Regions from separate parts of the Paenibacillus sp. PK3_47 genome, predicted to be linked through region 1. Evidence: a T-box and tRNA genes for the amino acid it is inferred to sense, from the RefSeq annotation. Region 1 holds a T-box; the other holds one or more tRNA genes.
The links. A T-box is a leader RNA that pairs with one kind of tRNA and senses whether it is charged. The one in region 1 lies ahead of tyrS (tyrosine--tRNA ligase), so its partner is inferred to be a tRNA-Tyr.
Positions count from the first base shown of each region.

Region 2: it has a tRNA-Tyr gene. The T-box ahead of tyrS (tyrosine--tRNA ligase) is inferred to sense a tRNA for this amino acid. The anticodon was not compared.

Region 1 covers NZ_CP026029.1:5,522,444-5,533,796, reverse strand. The annotation lists gene C2I18_RS24020 (sensor domain-containing diguanylate cyclase) at 1-829, opposite strand, end outside; gene rpsD (30S ribosomal protein S4) at 1,220-1,819, shown strand; gene tyrS (tyrosine--tRNA ligase) at 2,253-3,509, opposite strand; T-box leader at 3,569-3,827, opposite strand; gene C2I18_RS24005 (transglycosylase domain-containing protein) at 3,965-6,889, shown strand; gene acsA (acetate--CoA ligase) at 6,987-8,660, opposite strand; gene C2I18_RS23995 (GNAT family N-acetyltransferase) at 8,893-9,525, shown strand; gene C2I18_RS23990 (5'-methylthioadenosine/adenosylhomocysteine nucleosidase) at 9,538-10,233, opposite strand; gene ccpA (catabolite control protein A) at 10,291-11,301, opposite strand.
Region 2 covers NZ_CP026029.1:1,788,634-1,799,986, forward strand. The annotation lists gene C2I18_RS08020 (P-loop NTPase family protein) at 1-551, shown strand, start outside; gene C2I18_RS08025 (MATE family efflux transporter) at 660-2,033, opposite strand; gene C2I18_RS08030 (helix-turn-helix transcriptional regulator) at 2,198-3,091, shown strand; gene C2I18_RS08035 (MerR family transcriptional regulator) at 3,243-3,623, opposite strand; gene C2I18_RS08040 (aldo/keto reductase) at 3,777-4,697, shown strand; tRNA gene C2I18_RS08045 (tRNA-Leu) at 5,403-5,481, opposite strand; tRNA gene C2I18_RS08050 (tRNA-Cys) at 5,509-5,582, opposite strand; tRNA gene C2I18_RS08055 (tRNA-Gly) at 5,588-5,662, opposite strand; tRNA gene C2I18_RS08060 (tRNA-Gln) at 5,672-5,746, opposite strand; tRNA gene C2I18_RS08065 (tRNA-His) at 5,772-5,844, opposite strand; tRNA gene C2I18_RS08070 (tRNA-His) at 5,890-5,965, opposite strand; tRNA gene C2I18_RS08075 (tRNA-Trp) at 5,991-6,064, opposite strand; tRNA gene C2I18_RS08080 (tRNA-Tyr) at 6,070-6,155, opposite strand; tRNA gene C2I18_RS08085 (tRNA-Thr) at 6,161-6,236, opposite strand; tRNA gene C2I18_RS08090 (tRNA-Phe) at 6,257-6,332, opposite strand; tRNA gene C2I18_RS08095 (tRNA-Asp) at 6,358-6,435, opposite strand; tRNA gene C2I18_RS08100 (tRNA-Met) at 6,463-6,536, opposite strand; tRNA gene C2I18_RS08105 (tRNA-Val) at 6,568-6,643, opposite strand; tRNA gene C2I18_RS08110 (tRNA-Glu) at 6,828-6,902, opposite strand; tRNA gene C2I18_RS08115 (tRNA-Ser) at 6,933-7,022, opposite strand; tRNA gene C2I18_RS08120 (tRNA-Asn) at 7,026-7,101, opposite strand; rRNA gene C2I18_RS08125 (23S ribosomal RNA) at 7,163-10,089, opposite strand; rRNA gene C2I18_RS08130 (16S ribosomal RNA) at 10,458-11,353, opposite strand, start outside.

The DNA.
Region 1 (11,353 bases):
TCTCCCCCCCGAAATCAAGGGCAAGGGTCCCTTCCTTAAAAGCCCTTCCGCGTACGTCATCCTTCTTCCAGCGCAGCGGCAGCGGCTTGACCTTGGGGTGGGTGCTGCGGTGATCCTGTGACATAAAAAGCTCAAGCCGTGCTGCCGGATACATAGCCGAGATGCTCTCAATCACTTCAGTAAGCACAGCATCCACATCTATGTTGTCATGCATCCGCTGGACAATCTGGAACAGCAGGGAACGCCTGCTGCTCTCCCGCTCGGCATGCTGGTGCACTCCGGCCAGATCAGACACAAACAGATGCTCAAATCTGTGGTAAAAACAGGTCTGGTAATGCATAGCCATCGCTTCGGCCGTATACCGTCCTCCCTGATCATATTGTTCAGCGGTCATCGCGCAGCCGAGCAGGGCAAAGATTTCTCCCTGGCCTCTTGTAAATACCGGCAGTGTTAGAAGCATTACCGTTTCCCCGTTCACCTGTTCACGCGCGGTGCAGACTTCACGGGAGAGCAGGCTTAGTCCGGAAGCCTCTGCCCATTGCATTTTCCAGCTGCTCTCCCCGTTACTGCCGTTATATATAGATTCAATCCATTTGCCTTCAAAATTCAAAACACCCCAGTCCCAGGATTCCGCGAAGGGGGGGACAGAAAGTCTGCGCCATTCATCATAGCTTTCTGCAATCAATTGGGCTACGTAAGGGAAATCATGGGACACAAGATCCGTTTCCCTAAGCCATGCTGCGGGGTCGCTTATCACGCCACCGGACTGCATGTTCTCCTTTAGCAGCATGCGACTGTCTTTACGACCACATGCTTCCTGATCTGACATAAGAGGTTCCCCTTTACTACTCGAGTTAAAAACTTTCCGACTACATATAATTAGCTACATTTTACTCCCTTTCCTCCTTTAATGCATTATATTTTCCTGAACAGAGGGATTTTTTTTAGGACCAAAGAACTAACGACAAAGAGTGACAAAATCTCTTTAAAGTTGCCCTTGACTTTACCTATCATTTTCATATAATATTTATTGTTGAACAAGACTGATAAGAAGTCTTACTTGGGCGTAACGTTGTGTCACCCTCACGCATCTCGTTACTGCCAGGGCAGCGGCTGAACTTCCCCGGCAGAGTGAAACCAATACACGCTTTCACGGATACGATTGCGGCACAAATAGGCCCTACCATGAAATTTCAATTATAAAGGAGTCTACTATAACATGGCACGTTACACCGGACCTAAATTCAAACTCAGCCGCCGTCTGGGCATTTCCCTTAGCGGTACAGGCAAAGACCTGAAACGCCCTTTCCCTCCAGGACAACACGGCGCTAACCAACGCAGAAAAGTAAGTAACTACGGAATGCAGCTTTTGGAAAAACAAAAACTGCGTCACATGTACGGCCTGGGCGAGAAACAATTCCGCACATTGTTCTCCAAAGCTCAAAAAATGCAAGGTATCGCGGGCGAAAACTTCATGTTCCTGCTTGAAAGCCGCCTGGACAACCTGGTTTACCGTCTTGGCTTTGCTAACTCCCGTGCAGGCGCACGTCAGTTGGTAGCTCACGGACACGTAACCGTTAACGGCAAAAAAGTCGACATCGCTTCCTACCGTGTAAGCATCGGCGACGTTATCGGCCTGCGCGAAAGAAGCCGTTCCATGACTTCCATCAAAGAAGCTCTGGACAACCGTTCCCACCTTCCAGGTTACCTGGAATCTGCTGACGGATCTTTCGAAGGTAAATACATCCGTCTGCCAGAACGTGCTGAGCTGTCCCAAGATATCGACGAGAAACAAATCGTCGAGTTCTACAACCGTTAAGATTTCGCGAACAGCGGATTCGATCAAAGCCACCGGATTTTCCGGTGGCTTTTTTTGTTTAATGCCATTTGTCAGTGGCTTGGTCAGCGGATATTACGGGAAACGAACGTTCATGTACAATGGCCCGATTTCCCTTTATGCTGGCCCATTGTACTCGGTTTTTCGAGTATAATGGCCCGATTTCCCTTTACTCTGACCCATTGTACTTGGTTTTTCGAGTACAATGGCACGCCTTTCCTTCACACAGGCCCATTGTACTCGGTTTTTCGAGTACAATGGCCCCCTTTCCCTTTACACAGGCCCAATGTACTCGGTTTTTCGAGTACATTGGCACGCCTTCCCTTTACACAGGCCCATTGTACTCGGTTTTTCGAGTGCAATGGCATGCTATCCGTCTTAAGCGGGCAAAAGGGCGGATTGAGAGGTATAAGGGTTACATCAAGCTTAATTTGATAAAATTCCGCTTGCCGGCCTGAAGGATATCTCCTTCCTGCGGGACAATCTCCCCGTTCACGTCTTCCAGCTTCACCCCGTTAAGCTTCACAGCCCCCTGCCGGATGCTCCGTCTTGCCTCACTATTGGAATCTGCGAAGCCAACCATAGTGAGCCGTCTCACAAGCTTAACCCTGCCTTGTTCAAGTTCTCCGGCCTTGACGCTAAAAATCGCAGCCTCCTGCGGCAGAGCACGCTGCTGAAATACCGTTATGAAATTCTGCTGAGCGGCGGCTTCTGCAGCCTCTATCCCGTGGTACATACGGACAAGTGTATAGGCGAGGCGCATTTTCACATCCCTGGGATGAGCTAAACCTGAAGACACTGCAGCTTTTAAGTCACTCAGTTCCTCATTGCTGAGATCTGTAACCATCTCGTAGTATCTCAGCATCAGTTCATCCGGCAGGGACATCGTTTTACCGTACATTTCGGCAGGCTCTTCATCAACTCCGATATAGTTCCCCAGACTTTTGCTCATTTTTCTCACGCCATCCAGCCCTTCCAGCAGCGGCATTAAAATTACGGCCTGCGGCTCGCTTCCCTGTTCCTTTTGCAGCGTACGGCCCATTAGAATATTGAACTTTTGATCCGTTCCGCCAATTTCAATATCACTTTCATTGACCACGGAATCCATTCCCTGCATCAGCGGGTAGAAAAATTCATGCACACTAATGGCCTGGCCGTTCTGAAAACGTTTGGTAAAATCTTCGCGCTCCAGCATCCGCGCCACTGTTACCTTTGCCGCCAGATTGACCACCTCCGCAAAAGTCATCGGACTCAGCCAATCCGAATTGCAGAGCAGCTGTGTTTTTTCAGGATCCAGAATTTTGTAAACCTGCCCCCTGTAAGTGGCGGCATTCCGCTGCACATCCTCTTCACTAAGCTGCCTGCGTGTCTCTGATTTTCCTGTAGGGTCTCCTATCCGCCCGGTAAAATCTCCGATAATCAGCTGCACCTGATGACCGGACTCCTGAAACTGGCGGAGCTTATGCAATACAACGGTGTGTCCGATATGGACGTCCGGTGCGGACGGATCAAGTCCCAGCTTAATTTTGAGCGGAATGCCGGCCGCCACGAATTTGATAAGCTTGTTTCTCAGTTCCTCCGCAGGTACAATCTCTGCTGCTCCACGTGAAAATACGTCCAGCTGCCTCTCCACCTCCTGCTGCTGTGCAGAGTTCAAAGCCTCCCATTTCATAAATACGCCTCCTGTATACCTGTTATTTTGACAACGCAAAAAAAGCCCTCTGCTCATCCCCAAGGGACGAGCAAAAGACTCGCGGTACCACCCTAATTAAAGATCCCTTGCATCTGCAGAACAATCGGGGATCTTTCACTTCATTTCGATAACGGGTATGCCCCGGTTCCGGACTACTGGACAGGCACTCAGTATGCCTGCATTTCCTCCGGACTGCTCCAGACTGTAATTCAAAGGGGCCTGCTGCCGGTTCACACCACCCACCGGCTCTCTGAAACACCTGGCTTCCCTTCTACTGATGTCCTTCTATGCATTTATAATATCCAATTGAGTAATTTTATAACATACAGCGATTTCCCAAGTCAACTACATTCAAAAAGCCACTTTGGGTAGAAGCGCATTCAAAATCGGCAAATTGTGCTATAATAGTTCCGTTAAAAGGAGGATTATCGTCGATGGTTGAAGAGAATAAAAAGAAGAACGCAAAACAGCGTCCGGCGCGCAGATCCTGGCTCCGCAGATTCGGATCTGTCGTAAAATGGATGTTTATACTCGGTATTCTGGGCATTCTGTTTGCCGGCGGTGCCGTCGCAGGATATGTCACTTCCATAGTGAAAGACGATCCTGTGCGCTCCCAGGAATTGATTCAGCAGCAGGTCAGCCAGAACGCCATCACCGGGTTTGCTTATTTCCGTGACGGCCAGCCGATCGGTCAGCTGCGGACGGAAGAAGACCGCAGGCTTATTGAATTTAATGATATACCGCAGCTTGTCATTGATGCCGTTCTCGCTATAGAGGACAATAATTTCTATGAGCATAAGGGGATTGACATTACAGGCACCCTGCGTGCTGTTAAGCAGAAGCTGCTTAACGAATCGGTTCAGACAGGGGGAAGCACCCTGACCCAGCAGCTGGCCAGACGCGTATTTTTGAACCTTGACCGCACGGAAGACCGTAAGGTGAAGGAAATACTGCTGTCACTGCGGCTGGAGCGTTTTTTATCCAAGCAGGAAATCCTCACAGCCTATCTTAATAAGGTACCCTTCGGTAACGGCTCCAACGGTTATAATGTGTTCGGGATCAAAGCAGCGGCCAAGGGAATTTTTGGCCTGGATGATCTGGATAAGCTGAATGTGGCCCAAGCGGCTTATTTGGCCGGACTTCCGCAGCTGCCTTCCAGATATTCCGCATTTAACGGAGTAGGCGAATTCAATGAGACGGCATTCAACCGGGCGGTTGAACGTCAGAAGCTCGTGCTCCGCCGCATGCTGGAAGAGAACAAGATCACTACCTCCCAATATGATGAAGCACTCCTCTTTGATATCAAAGGCTCCCTGGCACCGCATACGAAGAAGGCTTATGCCACGTATCCTTATTTGATGCTGGAAACCGAGCGCAAGGCAGCGGAGATTCTTTTGTCGCTCAATGAAGCGGCAAACGGTACAGACGGTAACACGGCGGATGCTGCAAGCGATACCGCACTGCTGGAGGAATCCCGGCAGCAGCTTATGACCGGCGGATACCGTGTATATACTACAATCGACAAAAAAGTGTACAGTGCCATGCACAGCGTATCCGAGAACAGCGAGAACTTCACTGCAGACAGTGAGTCCCGGGGCAAGGAACAAACGGCCGGCATGATGATTGATAACAAAACTGGTGCCATCCTCGGTATGATCGAAGGCCGTGACTTTAATATTGAGCAGATGAACTATGCTACCCAGATGGTCCGCCAGCCCGGCTCCACCATGAAGCCCATCGCAGCCTATCTGCCGGCGCTTGACGCCGGACTGATTCAGCCTGCCGGCATTCTTGATGATGCTCCGGTGATTCTGAAGGACGGCTCCAAAGGCTTTCATATTCCGAAGAATGCCAACAACCGTTATCAGGGTCTGGTCACAGCCCGTTATGCGCTTAACAAATCATTAAATCTCCCTGCCCTCAAGCTCTTTATCGAGAAGGTCGGCATCGAGAACGCCTGGACCTTCTCCAAGAAGCTGGGGATTACTACGCTCCAGGAGGATGATTATAACGCACAGACCGGGGTTATCGGCGGACTGCGCTATGGCGTCTCTGTTGAGGAATTGACTAATGCTTATTCTTCAATCGGAAACCAGGGTGCTTTTAACGATGCTTATATGATCGAGAAGATCGTCGATTCGCAGGGCAAAATTATTTATCAGCACAAAGCTGAGCCAGAACAGGTATTTTCTGAACAAACCGCCTACCTGATGACAGATATGCTGCGCACTGTCATTACGGAAGGTACGGCATCTACAGTCAAAAAAGAGTATGAACATTTTGATGATGTGCCGGTTGTCGGCAAAACGGGCTCCACGCAAAACTACGGAGACGTGTGGTTCATGGGATATTCTCCGGATGTCACACTTGGCATCTGGGTAGGTTACAAAGAACAGATTAATACCCTTCAGGGCGACACCCAGAAGCGCCAGGCCCAGACTTTGTGGGCGAAGGTAATGAACGCCGTCATCGACAGGCAGCCTGAGCTGTTCGTGACCAAGGAATTCGCCCAGCCTGAAGGCATCGTAAAGAAGACCGTATCCGCGTACAGCGGCAAGCTGCCCACGGATTTAACGGACAAATTCACTACAGACATATTTAATGCTGAATTTGTGCCTACAGACAGCGATGACGGAATCTCCAGAGCCAAGTTCATTTCCTATAACGGTGTCAACTATATTCCGCTGGAGGGCACGCCCGACGATTTCCTCAGAGAGAAGATCGTTGTCAAACGTGAAAAGCCGATCCAGGATCTCGTAAAGGAATTGCGCGAAGCGTTCAAGGGAATGAAAGAACATGAATCCTTGCAGTATTATATGCCGTCCGATGCCAAAACCGATTTCCCGACCGAGGTTGATCCGCGGGTTGATGACGGTTCATCGCCTTCTGCTCCGCGCGGAGTGACGGTATCCTACAGTTCCGGCAAAGCTGTGGTTGACTTTGAACCAAGCGGTTCACCGGATGTTGTAGGCTACAGGTTATACCGTTCCATCAACGGAGGCCCTTTCAAGAAGCAGGCTACCATTTCAGTCGGGGATAGAACCGTATTCTCACCAGGAACTCCTAGCAGCTTGAGTGCCATTTTCTACGTAACTGCAGTGGACGTTGCCGGTAATGAGACATCTTCCACCAGTGTGGCTGGCGGATCCGTTGCCGCGGCCCCTGAGGCAACGCCTGAACCGGAAGTAATGCCGGGTGCAGAGGCGACGCCGGAAGGGGAAGCTCCTCCGGAAAATGCAGAAGATCCCGGAATGATCATCATTGAGCCGCCGGCTAATGCAGAGGTTCCTTTGGGCAGCGGCAGCAGTAACAATGCCGGTGAAGCCAATACTGAGGCCAATGCACAAAACGCACAGTAGCTGGTACGCTCCCCTGCTCTTTAGCAGTACACACAAACACCGTTCCCTTGAGAATTCAGGGAACGGTGTTTTTATGCTGTAACAGATATTCATTTCGTTAGTCCTCAATCGTTGATAAATCTCCTGCCGGCAGGTGGAGCTCCCAGGCCTTAAGTACCCGGCGCATAATTTTGCCTGACCGTGTCTTGGGCAGCTTATCCCTGAATTCGATCTCACGCGGTGCGGCATGGGCTGACAAGCCTGCTTTGACAAATGCGGCGATTTCATCCTTCAGCTCCGGCGTAGCAGAATAACCTTCCCGCAGGGAAATAAAAGCTTTGATGATCTCTCCCCTGAGCACATCGGGTTTGCCGATTACCCCTGCCTCAGCGACGGCAGGATGTTCCACCAGCTTGCTCTCCACTTCAAAAGGCCCGATCCTCTCCCCGGAAGAATTAATCACGTCATCAATCCGCCCCTGGAACCAGAAGTACCCATCCTCATCCATGTAGGCTGAATCTCCGGAGATGTACCAGCCGGGTATACGGAAATACTCGTCGAATTTGGCCTTGTTGTTCCAAATGGCTCCCATCATGGAGGGCCAGGGCGTCCGTATCGCCAGATTGCCCATTGCATACGGCGGCAGTATATTGCCCCGGTCATCCAAAATGGCCGCTTCTATTCCCGGAAGCGGACGGCCCATGGAGCCCGGCTTGATGTCCATCCCCGGATAATTGCAGATCAGCTGGGCACCGGTCTCTGTCATCCACCATGTATCATGAATCCGCTGCTGATAAAATTTGTCACCCCAGCGCACTACTTCAGGATTCAGCGGCTCTCCTACAGAGAGCACATGGCGCAGGCTGCTTAGGTCGATGCCCTGCAGGCTGCCCTCCCCGGCTCCCATCAGCATGCGGAAAGCCGTAGGGGCGCTGTACCAGACCGTAACGCCGTAACGTTCTATCGTTTTATACCAGTCCTGCGGACTAAAGCGTCCTCCCCTGATAATATTGGTTACACCGTTCAGCCAAGGTGCAAAAATCCCGTAAGATGTACCTGTCACCCAGCCCGGATCTGCAGTGCACCAGTAGATATCATCCGGCCGTAAATCCAGTACAATTTTGCCTGTATAATAATGCTGAATCATTGCCTTTTGAACATGATAGACGCCTTTAGGTTTACCTGTTGAACCTGAGGTATAGTGCATGATGAGACCGTCCGTAAGTGTCAGCCATTCCGGCTCCAGCTCTGCGGAAGCGGCTGCAGTCTCTTTTTCAAAACTGAGCAGTCCCTGTTCCTCATCCGGCTCACCGCCCACAATAATGATATGGCGCAGCTCCGGGAGCTCTTCACGCTTCACCCTGTGCAGAAGCTCCGGCGTTGTCACAAGTGCCACGGCTCCGCTGTCCTCCAGCCGGTCCTTGACCGCCGTCTCCATAAACGCCTCAAATAGCGGCCCTGCTACAGCTCCGATCTTGAGAATCCCCAACAGGCTGAAATACAGCTCAGGGCTCCGCGGCATAAAAATAAACACACGGTCTCCTTTGCCGACACCGTATTTGCGCAGTACATTGCCGAACCGGTTCGACCGCTCCTGCAAATCCGCGAAGGTATACCGTTCCTCTCTTACCAGATCGCTGTAGATTAGGGCTGTTGCCCCTCCCCGGCCTTCCTGTACATGGCGGTCCACGGCTTCATGAGCCATATTCACCTTTCCGGTGCTGTACCACGTAAATTCTTTTTCAACATCCTCCCACCGGAATTCGCTGACTGACCGGGAATAATCCTTCATATTCGCCTGCTGCACACGTCCCGGTATAATTTCGCTGTGGACTTGCCCCATTGCACTTGCCTCCCCTACTTGTTTGATTTAAGCTTTAAGGGTGGATCTTTTCTCATACAAGGTGCTGTCAATATCGCAATTGTGAATGTTTTATGTCGGAAACAGTATATCACAGGAAGCGGTTACATTCCATATTTTAGTCAGCGGATATTATGGTTTTCAGATAGAAAGGAGCCCATTTATGGAACACCGCAAAATCCCCGTCTCCCATACGCTTTTACATAATGATAGAGTCATCACCGTCAGCGGGCCGTTAACACCAGAGGTTCTGAAAGGACTGGACATGCATCCAAAGCTGGATGCCTTCCGTAAGCCGCGGGAACAGCATGAAGCGCTCATAGAAATTGCGGGATTGCCTGAGGGGCGGATCATTGCCGCTGCTGATAACGGGCAAATCGTAGGTTATGTTACGTTCCACTACCCGGATGAGCTGGAGCTGTGGTCACAGGGGGGGATGGAGGATCTTATTGAGCTCGGGGCCATTGAAGTCGCCGATAGCTATAGGGGGAGCGGCCTGGGCAAACTTCTGATTTCAACTGCTTTTGAGGAGGAACAGCTGGAGAATTGTATTGTTTTTACGACAGAATATTATTGGCACTGGGACCTCAAAGGCAGCGGACTTGATGTATGGGCTTACCGGAAAATGATGGAGAAGCTGATGAAAACCGCAGATATGGTATGGTACGCTACGGATGATCCGGAAATATGCTCACATCCAGCCAACTGCCTTATGGTCCGGATCGGACGGGAAGTGCCAGTGTCTTCACAGGAGACTTTTGACAGAGTACGTTTCAGACAGCGTTTTATGTATTAAAAGATTTCCTTGCTACAGCGCCTGAAGCATGTATTCCAGGATCGAATGGGAGCGCTCGGCAGCTGCTGCAGTGAAATCACGGTAGTTCACATGTGCCGAACCGTCAGCCTTGTCTGACATCGAGCGGATAATGACAAACGGAGCCTCGTTCATATAACATACCTGCGCGACTGCGGCCCCCTCCATCTCGGCACAGGCTCCGTTCAGCTCCTCCCGAAGATCTCTGACCGCCTCTCTGCTTGCAATAAACTGATCTCCCGAGAGCACGATACCGGTTACATATTTTTGCTTCAATTCCTTGCAGGCTTGTTCCGCAAGCCTAACCAGTCCAGAATCCGCCGTAAAAGTGGAAACCTCCTGATAAGGGATAACGCCTCTTGAATATCCCAGCGCAGTAGCGTCCATATCATGCTGGATACAGCGGGAGGAAATCACGATATCTCCAATGTTAAGCTCCGGATGAACAGCACCTGCCACTCCTGTGAACAGAACCCGGGATACCCCGAACGCATCCAGCAGAATCTGGGTAGTAACCGCTGCATTAACTTTGCCTACCCCGGATTTACAGAGAACTACAGACTTGCCCATAATTACACCTTCGTAGTACCTAATCCCTGCTTTTACTGTCTCACTTCTATTCTCCATATGCTCAAGGAGCAGCTTAATCTCCTCATCCATCGCTCCAATGATTCCGGTCACTTCACTCATAGCTATCCTCCCAACGTAAAAAGCTCCCGAAGGAGCTTTCTGCGTACTTCTATTGAATTATTTGTTCACGTGATTTACAGACAAGCGGAGAATCGTCTCATGCGGCAAAATAACCCGCGGATTCTCTACCGTCTCCTTCTTCATCAGCTTGGTCAAAAGTCTCATCGCTACCGCACCCAAATCATACATCGGCTGGGCTACAGTAGTCAGCAGAGGACGGACCATCGATGCCATTCGGATATTGTCGACACTGATGATCGAGAAATCATCCGGTACTTTGAGGCCTTCATCCTGGATGCTGTGAATGGCACCAATCGCCATTTCATCGGTTGCAGCAAATACTGCCGTCGGCTTCTTCTTGAGACCGAGGAAGTATTTCATGGCTTCGACACCGGATTCGTAACGGTAATTACCGATGCGCACCAGATCTTCCTGGTACTCGATACCGGCTGCTTCCAGCGCTTTCTTGTAGCCTTGGAAACGGGCATAGCCGTTCGCAGGATCCTGCAGCGTACCGCTGATCATGGCGATTTCGCGGTGACCGTGGCGGATAAGCGTATTCACGGCATCAAAGGCTGCAGTCTCGTGGTCGATATCAACCGACGGGTAGGTTCCCTTCTCATCGCGGGTTGCGCAAAGAACGATAGGAACTGCAGAAGTCTGGAATGCCTGAATGTGTTCGTCGGTTACGGTTCCGCCCATGAAGAGCAGCCCGTCCACCTGCTTCTCAAGCAAAGTGTTGATGACACGGATTTCCTTTTCTTTGCGTTTGTCCGCATTACACAAAATAATATTGTAATGATACATATTGGCGATATCTTCAATTCCGCGTGCAATTTCAGCAAAAATCGAGTTGGAGATATCGGGAATTACAACCCCTACGGTTGTTGTTTTCTTACTGGCGAGACCTCTCGCCACGGCATTCGGACGATAGCCCAAACGCTCAATCGCTTCAAAAACCTTCTTCCGGGTCTGCGGTTTCACATTGGGGTTATTGTTCACAACCCGTGATACCGTAGCCATAGATACGCCTGCTTCCCGAGCTACATCGTAAATGGTTACCGTCAAATTACTCTCTCCATTGCGATAAATTTTATCGTTCGACTAATTAAAATTATGA
Region 2 (11,353 bases), 3.1 Mb from region 1:
AACTGATGGAGGCTATTTTCAAAAATGATATATATGAACTGCCGCTGGAGCAGAACCGCAAGCTGATCGCTGAGCGGTGGAAGAAGTTCACAGAAAGTGCTGCAGCCGGCCGGGACACCTTTATCTTTGATTGCTGCTTTATCCAAAACCCGGTAACCGTTGGGATGATTAAATACGATGCCGGGAAAGAAGATGTTGTAAGTTATGTTGAAGAATTGGCGGCGGTTGTCCGGCAGCTGAATCCGTTGTTAATTTACGTGGAGCAGAACGATCTGGATTATTCCTTCCGGAAGGCAGTTAAGGAAAGGCCCGCAGCCTGGTCGGAGGGATTTATAGAATATTATACTAGTCAGGGATATGGAAAAATCCGGGGCTGTAAGGGGTTAGAAGGCACCCTGCAGGTTCTGGAGGCCAGAAGCCGGTTGGAGGAAGAGATATATAACGGTCTTGAAGTGGCCAAGGTTAAGGTAAATAACTCTTCATATGACTTGAGCAGTTACAAGCAAGTGTTGGCGGGAATTGTATCAGCGTATTTCACTTCAGCACCATGACTTCAATTAATGTGTCAGCAAAAAAAGAGGCCATCTCCAAATGCAAAAGGAGACTGCCTCTTTTTTACTTTTCCCCGTCATAAGCTGTTCATCTGAGCTCTTACACCTTCAGCTGGAGTAGACTTCTGCAGCTGTGTTACTGGCAGCCTTTGCCTCTGCTGCATACAGTACCTTCCGCCCGCGCCAGCGAAGCAGAACGAGCACGCCTCTTAACGCCTCATCCGCAATCATGCTGCAGTAAATACCGGTCAGCCCCCATCCCGCTTCAATCCCCAGCAGATAAGAGCCGCCTACGCCTACCAGCGACATGGAGAGGATGGAGATGGTCATCGTAAAGCGGGTATCGCCTATGGCATTGAGGGAGTTGCCCATGGCCATGTTGAGCATTTTACAGGGTTGCAGAAGCAGATTTAGTGCAAGCAGTGATATGCCTATCGACAGAATCTCCTGATCTGTGGTTAAGAATCCAAGCAGGATTCTGCCAAACAGGAACAGGATCAGCACATTGACACCGACAATCGCCAGCCCGATATAAAGAGTGCGGTAGGCGCCCCGGTACACATTACCCAGCTGCCGGGCACCGAAGAGATGGGCAATCTGAATCTGCCCTGCCATGGCAAGGGCAAAACCCAGAGCGAAACAGAATGATTCCAGCGTATTTAAATACGTCCTTGCTGCGAGCTCCTTGGCTCCCAGCATAGCCATGAACGAATACATCGCCAGCTGTGACAGCACCCAAGCCGAGGAGTTCAAACCCAGCGGCCAGCTGATCCGCAGAATTTCACCAAACAGCTTTTGGTTAAAGGCTTTAAAGTCAGGCAGTCTGATTTTACGCTCAAACGCTCCGCAGAACATATACAACAATACTATTACACCAAGCAGTCTGCTGATTACAGTAGATAGAGCAATACCGCCGAGTCCCATTTCCGGGAGTCCGAACATGCCGAAGATCAGAATATAATTCAGCAGGATATGAATTACATTCACAGCTACACCTGTGTACATAGGCCCCCGGGTATTACCGGTATTTCGGATCGCTGAGCTGAGCGAAGAAGACATGCCTACCAGAAACAGCCCGCCCCCGACATAGGTCAAGTAAATATGCGAAAGAGGAAGCAGATCTCCGGATACATTCAGCGCGAGTGCGATCGGATCAGAATAGAAAAACATCATAATGCTGACAGCAATACCGAGTAAGGTGCTAACTGAAACCCCCATGATTGCTATTGTGCGGGCATCTTCATGGCGTCCGGATCCAAGACGCTGCGCAATCAAAATACCGGCTCCGCCCGCAAAGGTAGTAAACAGTGTGATGAGCGCGTTGAACAGCTGGTTGGAGATCCCTACAACTGCAACAGCATCATCCGAAATCCGGCTGACCATGATGGTATCCACCGTACCAAGCAGCGTCTGCAGAAAAATCTCGATAAAAATCGGCCAGGCCAGCATCCATAAACCGAATTTACCTTTTCCAGGTTTCACTAAATGAACTTCTCCTCTCAGATGACTAGGTTTGCAGGATGGTTGAAAAGGCTATATACCTTCCCTTGCTAGAAGTAAATTATAGGTGATATACTCGGGGAAATGTAGCAATATCGAAACCTAAACTTTCATTAATCAAACCATAGTTCAGGAGGATGCTCCGCATGCATCTGCTTAATTTCTCCATGCCGCCTGTGCCTCATTACACTATCAGCGGAATCAATTACTGCGGCCCGGGCTACCGGCATTTGAACCGCCAGCATTTTAAATGGTTTGATCTGCTGGTTGTCCGTGAAGGCTGCCTGTACATCAATGAAGAAGACCGCAGCTTTGAGGTCAGGGCAGGCGAAGCACTAATTCTGCGTCCGGACTGTCATCATTATGGCACAGAGGACTGCCGGGAAGACACCTCCTACTACTGGCTTCATTTCCAGACTGTTGGGGGCTGGCACGAATCCTCCGCTCCAGCAGCCGCATCTGAAGACATCACTCCTGACGAAGATGAGACCGCCGAGACGTCTTCACCGATATGCTCGCATCAGGGAACATTCATTCAGTCCATTCCCCAGTACACCACGCTGCTGCAGCCGGCACGTATGGAAGAGCTGCTGGCACAGCTGGAACAGTTAAAAGCTACTGCTCATCTGAACAGTGTCCGCTTTAAGCAGCAGATGCTGTTCCAGGAAATTCTCCAGCAGCTGTCTGCCTCGATGAACCCGGAACGATCTGCTTCCCAATCCAAGGCATGTGCCGGACAGGCCGCTTCCTTCCTGCGGTCCCATTACCGTGAGGAGATTACTACTGCCATGCTGGGGGACAGCCTCAACTTTCATCCGGTCTACATTGCCCGCTGTATGAACAGGGAGTACGGCTGCTCGCCTATGGAGTATCTGCTGCGCTACCGCATAGAGCAGAGCAAGCTGCTGCTGATGCAGACCAGCTTCCCGATCTCGCGGATTGCTGAGGAGGTTGGCTTCAATCAGGCTCCTTATTTCAGCTCCAGCTTCATGAAGCTGGAGGGCATATCCCCGCGGCAGTACCGGCAGCGTTTTTCGTAAAGTCGCCAGCACTCTATACGCTAACAGCCCCTGCATTACCGGAGGATATTCCGGTCGTACAGAGGCTGTTTTAATCTATTCGCCATAAAGGCTAATTCTTCCGCTGCAGCTGCAGCGGTTCCGCCGCGTGTCCTGCGGTATTCACCCTATTTTAGGTAGCTTTTGTGTCCGCTTCTCTCTCCAGCGAAGCAAAATAAGCAATCTTATGCTCCACCTTCTCCGCAAAGCTCTGGAAGAACTTGATTTTTTCATCAATCTGAACCTTATGCTCCTGGAGCAGCTTCCGCTGCTCGGGCAGTGTGTCCAGACCTTCCTTGGACAGCGCAACGAACTGCTTGATCTCGGCAATCGGCATTCCCGTATCCTTCAGGCAGCGGATCAGCGAGAGCAGCTCCAGATCCTCGTCATGAAAGCAGCGGTTGCCGTGTGCATCTCTCGATACTACCGGAAGTACACCCTCCCGTTCGTAGTAACGCAGCGTATATTGGCTTAGCCCGGTTTTTTGTGATATGGTTTTTATGCTGTATCCCACAATAAAAGCTCCCTTCTCCTGTGTGGCTGCGGTTCCTTCTCTAAGGTAACACCATTTCCGCTCTATTAAAAGCGCTTTAAAAATCTGTTGACTTACACCTAACTCTAAGGGCTACACTTTAGACTATACTTACATCTGAGGAGTGAATTTCGAATGGTTAAAAGAATTAATGTCGCCAACGGCGCACTTGAGGTTGCTGAAATATCGCTGGGATGTATGCGGATTGCCGATTTGTCCTCCAAAGAGGCCGATGTGCACATCCATAGTGCAGTAGAGGCGGGAATAGATTTTTTCGATCATGCTGATATCTATGCTGCAGGCAAAGCTGAGGAAGTGTTCGGCGATGTTCTGGCTGCTAGTCCCGGGCTCCGTGACCAAGTGATGATCCAGACCAAATGCGGCATCCGCAACGGCTTTTTCGACTTCTCCAAGGAGCATATTGTACAGTCTGTAGAGAACAGCCTGAAGCGTCTGAAGACAGATTATGTAGATGTGCTGCTGCTGCACCGTCCCGATACTCTGATGGAGCCTGAGGAAGTTGCTGAAGCCTTTGAATATCTGGAGCAAAAAGGGATGGTCAAGCACTTCGGTGTCAGCAACCTGAATCCCCTGCAAATCGAACTGCTGAAGAAAAATGTAAAACAGCCCCTTCTTTTCAACCAGCTGCAGCTCAGCATTATGGTTACCGGCATGATTGATGCGGGCTTCAATGTGAATATGACGAACTCTGCTTCAGTTGTCCATGATGGAGGTATCCTGGAATACAGCCGTCTGCATGATATGACGATTCAGCCTTGGTCTCCATTCCAATACGGCTTTTTTGAAGGGGTCTTCCTGGGCAACGATAAATTTCCTGAATTGAACCAAGTAATCAACCGTATGGCTGAGGAAAAAAGTGTCGCTGATACCGCGATTGCCATCGCTTGGCTGCTCAGACATCCTGCACATATGCAGCCTATTGTGGGAACCACCAACACTCAGCGCCTGCTCGACATTGCCAAAGCTTCTGACATTACATTGACCCGTCAGGAATGGTATGAAATTTACCGTGCAGCGGGCAATAAGCTTCCTTAATCATTCTGGTTATATAAACAAGGGTACTCCTGAGGCGTTGATGGCTCATGGAGTACCCTTTTTTTCCACACCTGTAAGTCCTTCAATTTTTTGTCCTCTACCGCCGCTTATTAGAAACTTCATTGACATTTTTCATTCACTTCATTAGTTTATAGCTATCTGAAAATAGATGGGGGTTTGTATATGGGTCTACACCTCAAGGGGTTTATCTTGCCCCTGTTGGTTCTGCTGCCTAATCTTTTTTTATTATTTTTCCCCCCACATAACATTCCGGACAATCAGTCTCCTCCCCCCATAATCTTTACTATATTGGAGCGAACAGGCCAAGTTACCTGCTTTACACTGCCTATCCTTTTCGGTCAAAAGATTTCGCAGCAGCCTGTTAACATTTTAATAGGGTTAATGTTCATCTGTTTAATGATTTATTATCTGTGCTGGATTCGTTTTTTCTGGAGAGGTAGAGAATATGCGATATTGTTTCAACCGTTAGGCTTTATTCCGGTTCCAATGGCGTTATTTCCGGTCTTTTACTTTATGCTCCTGGCCGTATGGCTGAACGCTTTGCTTTTTGCTGTCCCCGCAGCCCTATTCGCAATCGGGCATTTTGCGGTAAGCTGGTACACTTATAGTAGTGTCAGGTAATTTCATTAGGAATAGCAAAGCAGGGTTACCATCCTATTAAGGAAGATAACCCTGCTTCAGTTATACCGGCGAGAGGACTCGAACCTCCACGGTTTCCCACTCGATTTTGAGTCGAGCGCGTCTGCCATTCCGCCACGCCGGCGTATTATATGGATGATACAAAAATCAATGGAGGCGCCACCCAGACTCGAACTGGGGATAAAGCTTTTGCAGAGCTTTGCCTTACCACTTGGCTATGGCGCCATAAATGGAGCGGACGACGGGAATCGAACCCGCGACCCTCGCCTTGGCAAGGCGATGCTCTACCGCTGAGCCACGTCCGCATAAAAAAATGGCTGGGGATATAGGATTTGAACCTATGCATGACGGAGTCAAAGTCCGTTGCCTTACCGCTTGGCTAATCCCCAATATTCTTTTTTTTGATAATAAAGGGGCGGCTGATGGGTCTCGAACCCACGAATGCCGGAACCACAATCCGGTGCGTTAACCCCTTCGCCACAGCCGCCATATTAACTTGTACTGCAATATTCCGAAACCACTTTTAAAGTAATGGGGCGGCCGATGGGTCTCGAACCCACGAATGCCGGAACCACAATCCGGTGCGTTAACCCCTTCGCCACGGCCGCCATATTAAGCTTTAAAATGTTTCATTGGCAGGGGCAGCAGGAATTGAACCCACACCAACGGTTTTGGAGACCGTTGTTCTACCTTTAAACTATGCCCCTAAAGATGGTGGAGGCTGATGGATTCGAACCACCGAACACGTACGTGAGCAGATTTACAGTCTGATGCGTTTGGCCACTTCGCTAAGCCTCCACAGATGGTGCCGGCGAGAGGACTTGAACCCCCAACCTACTGATTACAAGTCAGTTGCTCTACCAATTGAGCTACACCGGCATATTCTTTTGTAAATTACATGGTGGCGCGGGAGGGAATCGAACCCCCGACACAAGGATTTTCAGTCCTTTGCTCTACCGACTGAGCTACCGAGCCATATACATAATGTTAAGCCACTAAATGGCGGAACCGACGGGATTCGAACCCGCGATCTCCTGCGTGACAGGCAGGCATGTTAGGCCAACTACACCACGGTTCCAAGAAGAAAAGATATAAAGTAGTTCAATTGCGGGGGCAGGATTTGAACCTGCGGCCTTCGGGTTATGAGCCCGACGAGCTACCGGGCTGCTCCACCCCGCGTCAGTAAAAAATTTATTCATTTAAGAATTCATGGTGGAGGCTGAGGGGATCGAACCCCCGACCCTCTGCTTGTAAGGCAGATGCTCTCCCAGCTGAGCTAAGCCTCCATATAAAAGCAGCAACTCAATTATCTTACCATATCTCCGTTACAAAAGCAAGTCTTTTTTTAGAAGGAAAATAGTGACCCGTAGGGGATACTCTTCGCTGCGCTACGAGATTGCGATGTAATGCTCACGAAGCTTATGCTCCAACGAACCCTTTGGGATTCTCATCCCTAATTCAAAGAAGAAATGGTGACCCGTAGGGGATTCGAACCCCTGTTACCTCCGTGAAAGGGAGGTGTCTTAACCCCTTGACCAACGGGCCATGCTTGTGTACTTCATAAAGGTATTGCTACGGAGAGAGAGGGATTCGAACCCTCGAGACGCTTGTGGCGCCTACACGATTTCCAATCGTGCTCCTTCGGCCAAACTCGGACACCTCTCCAAATGGCTCCCCGAACAGGACTCGAACCTGTGACAACTCGATTAACAGTCGAGTGCTCTACCAACTGAGCTATCAGGGAAAATTACTACCAGGCTTGATCGCCTGAAAACTGAATCCGAAACGAATTTGTGTGTTAGTTTTTGGATAAGCCCTCGACCGATTAGTATTGGTCAGCTCCATGCATTGCTGCACTTCCACCTCCAACCTATCTACCTCGTCGTCTTCAAGGGGTCTTACTAGTTGGGAAATCTCATCTTGAGGGGGGCTTCACGCTTAGATGCTTTCAGCGCTTATCCCGTCCGTACGTAGCTACCCAGCCATGCTCCTGGCGGAACAACTGGTGCACCAGCGGTACGTCCATCCCGGTCCTCTCGTACTAAGGACAGCTCCTCTCAAATTTCCTGCGCCCACGACAGATAGGGACCGAACTGTCTCACGACGTTCTGAACCCAGCTCGCGTACCGCTTTAATGGGCGAACAGCCCAACCCTTGGGACCTACTTCAGCCCCAGGATGCGATGAGCCGACATCGAGGTGCCAAACCTCCCCGTCGATGTGGACTCTTGGGGGAGATAAGCCTGTTATCCCCAGGGTAGCTTTTATCCGTTGAGCGATGGCCCTTCCATGCGGTACCACCGGATCACTAAGTCCGACTTTCGTCCCTGCTCGACTTGTAGGTCTCGCAGTCAAGCTCCCTTATGCCTTTGCACTCTTCGAATGATTTCCAACCATTCTGAGGGAACCTTTGAACGCCTCCGTTACTCTTTAGGAGGCGACCGCCCCAGTCAAACTGCCCGCCTGACACGGTCCCTGTACCCGCTTAGGGTACCAGGTTAGAACCTAGATACGATCAGGGTGGTATCCCAACGGCGCCTCCACAGAAGCTTGCGCTCCTGCTTCTACGGCTCCCACCTATCCTGTACAGATCGTACCCAAATTCAATATCAAGCTGCAGTAAAGCTCCATGGGGTCTTTCCGTCTTGTCGCGGGTAACCTGCATCTTCACAGGTATTAAAATTTCACCGGATCTCTCGTTGAGACAGCGCCCAAGTCGTTACGCCATTCGTGCGGGTCAGAATTTACCTGACAAGGAATTTCGCTACCTTAGGACCGTTATAGTTACGGCCGCCGTTTACTGGGGCTTCGGTTCATAGCTTCGGGTTACCCCTAACCACTCCCCTTAACCTTCCAGCACCGGGCAGGCGTCAGCCCGTATACTTCGCCTTGCGGCTTCGCACAGACCTGTGTTTTTGCTAAACAGTCGCTTGGGCCTTTTCACTGCGGCCCCCTCGGGCTATTCACCCTACCGAGGCACCCCTTCTCCCGAAGTTACGGGGTCATTTTGCCGAGTTCCTTAACGAGAGTTCTTCCGCGCGCCTTAGAATTCTCTTCTCGCCTACCTGTGTCGGTTTGCGGTACGGGCACCTTCTCCTGGCTAGAGGCTTTTCTTGGCAGTGTGAGATCATGACCTTCGCTACTGTAATTTTCGCTCCCCATCACAGCCCAGCCTTACGGTGTGCGGATTTGCCTGCACACCAGCCTCACTGCTTAGACGGACATCCATCAGTCCGCGTCACTACCCTCCTGCGTCACCCCATCGCTCATAGCGGATTACGGTGGTACAGTAATTTCAAACTGTTGTCCTTCGACTACGCCTGTCGGCCTCGCCTTAGGTCCCGACTTACCCTGAGCGGACGAGCCTTCCTCAGGAAACCTTGGGCTTTCGGCGGATCAGATTCTCACTGATCTTTTCGTTACTCATACCGGCATTCTCACTTGTATGCTGTCCAGCGCTCCTTACGGTACACCTTCAACCCACATACAACGCTCCCCTACCCCTGATGCATACGCATCAAGCCATAGCTTCGGTGGTGTGTTTAGCCCCGTTACATTTTCGGCGCAGAGTCACTCGACCAGTGAGCTATTACGCACTCTTTCAATGGTGGCTGCTTCTAAGCCAACATCCTGGTTGTCTGTGCAACTCCACATCCTTTCCCACTTAACACACACTTGGGGACCTTAGCTGATGGTCTGGGCTGTTTCCCTTTTGACAATGGATCTTAGCACTCACTGTCTGACTCCCGGCAAGAAGTAAATGGCATTCGGAGTTTGACTGAGCTTGGTAACCCTTGCGGGCCCCGCACCCAATCAGTGCTCTACCTCCACCACTCCATTCACCGAGGCTAGCCCTAAAGCTATTTCGGGGAGAACCAGCTATCTCCGAGTTCGATTGGAATTTCTCCGCTACCCCCACCTCATCCCCGCACTTTTCAACGTACGTGGGTTCGGGCCTCCAGTGCGTGTTACCGCACCTTCACCCTGGACAGGGGTAGATCACACGGTTTCGGGTCTACGTCCACATACTTAATCGCCCTATTCAGACTCGCTTTCGCTGCGGCTCCGGCTTCTCACCTTAACCTTGCATGTTAAACGTAACTCGCCGGTTCATTCTACAAAAGGCACGCCATCATCCATATAGAGGACTCTGACTTCTTGTAAGCACACGGTTTCAGGTTCTATTTCACTCCCCTTCCGGGGTGCTTTTCACCTTTCCCTCACGGTACTGATTCACTATCGGTCGCCAGGTAGTATTTAGCCTTAGCAGATGGTCCTGCTGGATTCATACGGGGTTTCACGTGCCCCGCACTACTCGGGATCCGTCTCGGAGGGGTTAAACTTTTGGCTACAGGGCTTTTACCTCTATCGCGGGCCTTTCCAGACCTCTTCGCCTAACCTAACCTTTTGTAACTCCATGTGAGACGTCCCACAACCCCAGGAGGCAAGCCCCCTGGTTTAGGCTGTTCCGCGTTCGCTCGCCGCTACTGACGGAATCACTATTGTTTTCTCTTCCTCAGGGTACTTAGATGTTTCAGTTCCCCTGGTCTGCCTCTGCACACCCTATGTATTCAGATGTGAGTGACTGCGAATTACCACAGCCGGGTTTCCCCATTCGGACACCCCCGGATCAAAGCTTGCTTACAGCTCCCCGAGGCAGTTTCGTTGTTCGCCACGTCCTTCGTCGGCTCCTGGCGCCTAGGCATCCTCCGTGTGCTCTTATTAGCTTAACCAACGCTACGGTGTTTCGCTTGTTCGCTCATCTTGTTTTGAATAGCGCGTCCGGATCACTCCGTACGCTAGAATATTCAAAGCCAAAAGTCGCTTCACAATCGAAAACCTTCGCTTTCAGCATCGCTATTAAATCTTCACTTGTTTACACAAGTTCAGCTTAAAGGAATGTTCTAAAACGCAAATTCGTTTCGGTATCCAGTTTTCAAGGATCAAGTTTCTGTAAGTTCTGGTCGATCACAGCTGTGTCGATAGAAGTTACAGAATTTTGAGAGCTTAAACTCTCAAAACTGAGCAACGAGTGAGTAACTAACCGACCGGTTAGATTTAAGATTTGAATGTCTTCATTGCAGAAGACGATTCTCCATAGAAAGGAGGTGATCCAGCCGCACCTTCCGATACGGCTACCTTGTTACGACTTCACCCCAATCATCTACCCCACCTTCGGCGGCTGGCTCCCTTGCGGGTTACCCCACCGACTTCGGGTGTTGTAAACTCTCGTGGTGTGACGGGCGGTGTGTACAAGACCCGGGAACGTATTCACCGCGGCATGCTGATCCGCGATTACTAGCAATTCCGACTTCATGCAGGCGAGTTGCAGCCTGCAATCCGAACTGAGACCGGCTTTGCTGGGATTGGCTCCACCTCGCGGCTTCGCTTCCCGTTGTACCGGCCATTGTAGTACGTGTGTAGCCCAGGTCATAAGGGGCATGATGATTTGACGTCATCCCCACCTTCCTCCGGTTTGTCACCGGCAGTCACTCTAGAGTGCCCAGCTCGACCTGCTGGCAACTAAAGTCAAGGGTTGCGCTCGTTGCGGGACTTAACCCAACATCTCACGACACGAGCTGACGACAACCATGCACCACCTGTCTCCTCTGTCCCGAAGGCCGCCTCTATCTCTAGAGGATTCAGAGGGATGTCAAGACCTGGTAAGGTTCTTCGCGTTGCTTCGAATTAAACCACATACTCCACTGCTTGTGCGGGTCCCCGTCAATTCCTTTGAGTTTCAGTCTTGCGACCGTACTCCCCAGGCGGAGTGCTTACTGTGTTAACTTCGGCACCAAGGGTATCGAAACCCCTAACACCTAGCACTCATCGTTTACGGCGTGGACTACCAGGGTATCTAATCCTGTTTGCTCCCCACGCTTTCGCGCCTCAGCGTCAGTTACAGCCCAGAAAGTCGCCTTCGCCACTGGTGTTCCTCCACATCTCTACGCATTTCACCGCTACACGTGGAATTCCACTTTCCTCTTCTGTACTCAA